One region of the Shewanella sp. NFH-SH190041 genome, then DNA from elsewhere that is predicted to be linked to it. Evidence: predicted binding sites of a transcription regulator. Region 1 holds the regulator's gene; the other holds the start of a gene.

The links. The regulator MetJ, encoded in region 1, represses methionine synthesis genes. The targets are predictions, from matches to a motif close to TAGACGTCTAGACGTCTA.
Region 2: the regulator MetJ is predicted to act here: its motif matches at 1,683-1,700, upstream of metK (methionine adenosyltransferase).

The regions. Positions count from the first base shown of each region.
Region 1 covers NZ_AP026070.1:554,699-557,889, reverse strand. Annotated here, with positions in the region: gene metL (bifunctional aspartate kinase/homoserine dehydrogenase II) at 1-306, opposite strand, end outside; gene metB (cystathionine gamma-synthase) at 303-1,475, opposite strand; gene metJ (met regulon transcriptional regulator MetJ) at 1,677-1,991, shown strand; gene NFHSH190041_RS02465 (conjugal transfer protein TraF) at 2,065-3,191, opposite strand, start outside.
Region 2 covers NZ_AP026070.1:1,122,262-1,125,452, forward strand. Annotated here, with positions in the region: gene NFHSH190041_RS04970 (hypothetical protein) at 1-187, shown strand, start outside; gene metK (methionine adenosyltransferase) at 464-1,615, opposite strand; gene tkt (transketolase) at 2,111-3,191, shown strand, end outside.

The DNA of each region.
Region 1 (3,191 bases):
CCGCACCGCGTCACCACTCAGTAACTGCTCCACCAGCTGTTGCTGGTATGCCATCAATACTGACAGCTCCTGCTGCCATAGCTCACCAGCATCTGCTAACGCCAATAGTTGATACAGCTGATTGGTGGTTGTGCCCGCCGCAGAGACTACCACCCAATCCGAGCTTTCTCCTTGCGTCAGCAAAATATGGGCAACCCGGCGGTAACCATCGGCATCAGCCAGACTAGAGCCACCAAACTTATGTAACTGGGCCGGAACCTTTCCGCTAGCAGCGTCATTTACTGTGCTGTTTGCTTGACATGTCATGACGCATCATCTCCCTGAGTCACCGCTGTCAGTGCCTGTTGGATATCCGCCAACAAATCATCACTGTGTTCTATGCCCACAGATAACCGAATTAGTCCATCACTGATACCGGCACAACGCCGCTGTTCCGGGGTCATCGCTCTGTGGGTCATACTGGCCGGGACAGCGACCAGACTTTCCACTCCACCGAGACTTTCCGCTAATGAAAACAGTTTAAGCGCAGCAACAAAACGCCCAGTACTCGCCGCACCGCCTTGTAACTCAAAACTGATCATGCCGCCGAAACCACGCTGCTGACGCTGAGCAATCCCATGGCCAGGATGCTGTACTAACCCGGGATAATAAATATGGCTAACCGCCGGATGTGCCTGCAACGCTGCCACAATCAGCGAGGCATTATGTTGGTGCTGGGACATACGCAAAGACAGGGTACGCAGCCCGCGCAAAGTAAGATACGCATCCAGCGCCCCCCCGCTTAATCCTAAAGTGTTGGCATTCCACAACAGCTCTTCACTCAACTCAGGCGTCTTAGCAATGACAGCCCCGCCAATGACATCGCTGTGGCCATTGATATATTTGGTGGTGGAGTGGATCACCATATCTGCGCCAAGTAATAAAGGTTGCTGCAACACTGGAGTAAGAAAAGTATTATCCACCGCCACCCGGCAACCCTGCTGCTTGGCCTGCTGACAAATAGCGGCAATATCAACAATACGCAGTAACGGGTTAGAGGGCGTCTCCAGCCAGATCAGCCCCGGAGATGCAGCCAACGCTTGGGTCAGAGCCTCGGTATCTGTCATATCGACCACTTGCAGACGAAACTGGCCTTTGCGCGCCAAATGCTGAAATAGCCGTAAACTACCGCCATAACAATCATGGGGAACTAACAACAACTCCTCTGCAGACAGCACACTGACCGCCAAGTGCACCGCCGCCATCCCACTGGCAGTAATCACACCGCTATGACCAGATTCCATCTCAGCTAGCGCTATCGCCAACTGCTCTCGGGTCGGATTAGCTGAACGGCTATAGTCAAAAGCGCCAGGAGTTTGTGGATCGGCAAAGCTGTAATTACTGCTAAGGTAAATGGGGGGGACAACGGCGCGGTGCTGCAAGTCAGTTTCAATTCCCTGTCTGACCGCCGTGGTTGCGGTATGCTGTTGAGTCATCCTGTCACTCCTGCCTGCTATTTCAGATGGCTAGACGTCTAAACTAGACTAGGCGGGTTACCCAGGTCAAGAAAAAAGACGGCTGGACGTCCAAACATCAAGAATTCTATTTGCATTCATCCCGTTTTCGCCGCAATAATTTGACTGTAAAAAGTAAGTGTTTAAAATCGGCTGCGAATTACAGAATCAACAGGTGAGTCAATGACTGAGTGGAATGGCGACTATATCAGCCCTTATGCAGAGCATGGTAAAAAGAGTGAGCAGGTAAAAAAAATTACCGTATCCATTCCCTTGAAAGTACTGAAGGTGTTAACTGATGAACGCACCCGTCGTCAGGTCAACAACCTGCGTCATGCCACCAACAGCGAACTCCTTTGCGAAGCCTTTCTACATGCCTATACCGGCCAGCCGTTGCCAAATGATCCAGATTTGGCCAAAGATAGCCCTGACAGTATTCCTGCTGAAGCAAAAAGGCTTATGACCGAAATGGGTATTGAATGGGAAGAGATGGAATAATCTCGAGCTGAATTAAACAAAAAGCCCGGTTATGCCGGGCTTTTTGTTGTTATAACAACACCACTATTTCTATTTAGAAATAAAAAGCACTTTGTAATACCACCCCAGCAGCATCTTCATCACCCAGCATACCGGTAATATCCAAATTGACCGTATTGCCAATTAATACGCCGGCCCCCAGTGAATACAACGTCATACCACCTTGCTCCAAATCGCGGCGGTATCCCCCGCGCAATGCCAGCCATGACCAAGGCCGATATTCTCCGCCAAGACGCCAAAATTGCTGTCCCGGTTCACCGGCAAAACGCTTTTGGCTACTTAAATCAATATCAGAGCTTAAGCTAGCATGCTGCCAATCATAAGCCACCCCAGCCTGATAAACCGGCTTGACCTGAAATGTAAACTGCTGACCACCATTCACCACTGTCGCCAATGATTGCGATAGCAGATCTCGACCGGTTACTGCCACAGTTAATCCCGCCATCGGTTGCAGCGCCAAACCGACATCAAGATTAAACCCTGTCGTTTCAGTACGGTATTTACTGTCACTGAAATCATCACCATCAAAATTATTGGCGCTAACACGATAATGATAGCTATCTAAACGTTGGAATTTAGGCGAAATACCGATAGAAACTGGCATCTCCCCCCACTGCAAAGGCATACTCAGCGCCACACCAAAGTCGGACACAGCGCCAGCTAATACACTGCCGCTAGAGGTCAGGTCTTCAAGCATGGGCGGATTAAGCGGATCAATTTGTGCGAGGTAAGTTAAGTCCGCCGCGCTGATATCTGTAAAACCAACAGCATCAAGATATGTCTGGTAAAACAACCCAACATCAAAACTGAAGCTAGGCAATACCAGTGATAAGCCTACGGCAGCATTAACATTGGCACGATTACCAGCCAGTCCATGCAAATCCGCCAACAACAGATCGCGATTAGTCTCAATAGCCGTGACATCACGATGAGCTATCGCACTGTCCAGCGCATCATAATGATCCTGCAGCAAATCCAATTTATCGACCATATTGTCCCGATCAGCAGCTTCTGCACCAATCATGGGCAGCACCAAGGTTACCTCATCACTGCGATGCAAACTCATTAATGCCGGATTAATCACTGGCGCCCCATCCCGATTAGCTGATGCCAGTGCAGCCCCCCCCATCGCCTGAGTTCGAGCATCAATTCGCTGTGCGC
Region 2 (3,191 bases), 570 kb from region 1:
TTGGCTTAAATGTGGTGATGAATTGCTAGATTGTGGCCGCATTAATGATTATGCCGCCAGTATGGCATGGCTGACATCGACGCCAACGTTGAGTGAGTGCCAGCAGCTTGCGGTCAGTGTCTTGGATCTGGAGCGAATCGCGTTATTGTGTATGCAGAGCGCTCATTTTGATCATTGTGCTTTTTAAATATGGCTCTGGGGGGCGTTTTAAGCGCTGCAGTTTTGATGGTGTGAGATTGAGCGTGGGTGACGCAAGCTTGGGTAAAAATAGCGAGAAAAGCGTGTCTATGATGGCTGGTTACTGCGACTTAAATAGGCGGATAAAGATGTCTAACAGATTAATTTGTTGATAGATAATATCTGATATGTTCCCAAGTCAATCTGTCAGTGACCTGAGCAATAAAAAAACCGCCTTAAAGGCGGCTTTTTTATTAATGCGGTCGATATGACCGCAATTAATGCATTACAGACCGGCGTCAGCGCGCAGTGCTTCAGCTTTGTCAGTGCGTTCCCATGGGAACTCATCACGACCGAAGTGACCGTAAGCGGCGGTAGCCTGATAGATTGGGCGAGCCAGATCCAGCATTTCACGCAGGCCGTATGGACGCAGGTCGAAGTGACGACGAACCAGATCAACCAGCAGAGCTTCAGCAACTTTAGCAGTGCCGAAGGTTTCAACACTGATAGAGGTTGGCTCAGCCACACCAATAGCGTAAGACACTTGGATTTCACAACGCTCAGCCAGACCAGCAGCAACGATGTTCTTCGCTACATAACGGGCAGCGTAAGCCGCACTACGGTCAACTTTTGATGGGTCTTTACCAGAGAAAGCACCACCACCGTGACGTGCCATACCACCGTAAGTATCTACGATGATCTTACGGCCAGTCAGACCACAGTCACCCATAGGACCGCCGATAACGAAACGGCCAGTTGGGTTGATAAAGAATTTAGTTTCTTTATTCAGCCACTGAGAAGGCAGAACAGGTTTGATGATGGTTTCCATCACGCCTTCAACCAGATCTTTTTGGCTGATTTCTTCACTGTGCTGAGTAGACAGTACCACAGCATCAATGCCAGTGACTTTGCCATCTTCATAGGCGAAAGTTACCTGGGATTTTGCATCTGGACGCAGCCAAGGCAGGATGCCTTCTTTACGTACTTCAGATTGACGCTTCACCAGTGCGTGAGCATAGGTGATAGGTGCTGGCATCAGCACGTCAGTTTCGTTGCTGGCGTAACCGAACATCAGACCTTGGTCACCGGCACCCTGTTCTTTAGGGTCAGCACGGTCAACACCTTGGTTGATGTCTGGAGATTGCTTGCCAATAGCGCTCAGTACGGCGCATGAGTTGGCATCAAAGCCCATATCGGAATGGATATAACCAATTTCGCGAATGGTTTTACGGGTCAGTTCTTCAATATCAACCCATGCAGTGGTGGTTACTTCGCCACCAACCATCACCATACCGGTCTTTACATAGGTTTCACAGGCTACGCGGGCCTTAGGGTCTTGAGCCAGAATCGCGTCCAATACTGCATCAGAAATTTGGTCAGCGATTTTATCTGGATGTCCTTCTGAGACAGACTCAGAGGTAAACAAGTGCTTTGCCATATCGGGAAAAATCTCGTTTTGAATGTAAAAATCTGTGTGGACATCTACCTATAAACGTGTAGATGCATCTCCATCTAGACGGCTATTCTAGTTTAATTCCTGCCGGTAATCATCCCCCGAATATTAATTTTCCCTGAGATTGTGACCTACCGGGAATTTTCACTGTGAAAGCTAATTTGTTTATTCCTTATTTATTAATGCCTTAACTGGATTTTAGGTGAGTGAGCTGGGTGTGTTAATCCGTAACAGTGGAAATACGGCTGGCAATATTTGTTGGCAGAAAAAATTCACACTTGGACGGGCAAAGGGTTAATGCGACGCAATTTAATTTGCGTCTGGCTGTATACATGGGAGAAAATACGCGACCACATCAGGACAGTCCCAGCAGGGACATCTATGGAGCACCATCTCATTTTGCAGGTATTGTTGTGGCGGCGAACAGGACGCACGGCCGGACAAAATGAAATGGTGTTTCAACAATAAGCAGGAGAGAGCATGTCTTCCCGTAAAGTACTCGCTAACGCTATCCGTGTGTTAAGTATGGATGCCGTTCAAAAAGCCAACTCAGGACACCCTGGCGCACCTATGGGTATGGCGGATATTGCCGAAGTTCTTTGGCGTGATCATCTGAAACATAACCCAGTTAACCCACAATGGGCCGACCGTGACCGGTTTATCCTGTCAAATGGCCATGGCTCAATGCTGATTTACTCCCTGCTGCACCTGACAGGTTATGACCTGTCCATTGACGATTTGAAAAACTTCCGTCAGCTGCACTCCAAAACCCCAGGCCACCCAGAATACGGTTATGCCCCAGGTGTCGAAACCACAACTGGCCCACTGGGTCAGGGCATCACCAATGGTGTTGGTATGGCGCTGGCAGAAAAAGTGCTGGGCGCTCAATTTAACCGTGACGGTCATAATGTGGTGGATCACCATACTTATGTCTTTATGGGCGACGGTTGTTTGATGGAAGGGGTTTCCCATGAGGCCTGCTCTTTGGCGGGTACCTTGGGGCTGGGCAAACTGATCGCGTTTTGGGATGACAATGGCATCTCTATTGACGGTCATGTTGAAGGTTGGTTCAGCGATGATACTCCAGGCCGCTTTGAGGCGTATGGCTGGCATGTGATCCGTGATGTTGACGGTCATGACGCGGATGCAATCAATGCTGCCATTATTGCCGCGAAGGCGGAAACCAATAAGCCAACATTGATCTGTACCAAGACTATTATCGGTTTTGGCTCACCAAACAAATCTGGCAGTCATGACTGCCATGGTGCGCCACTGGGTGATGCGGAAATTGCTGCAGCTCGTGAGTTCCTTGGTTGGAGTCAAGGGCCATTTGATATCCCTGCTGATATTTATGCGCAATGGGATGCCAAAGCTGCAGGCCAGCAGGCTGAAACTGCTTGGGACAGCAAATTTGCGGCTTACGCGGCAGCATACCCTGAGTTGGCCGCTGAGTTAAAACGCCGTCTGAGCGGTGAGCTGCCAGCTGACTTTGCTGTAAAAGCACAAGCTTACATCGAAGATTTGCAGGCAAACCCTGCGAATATCGCGTCACGTAAGGCAT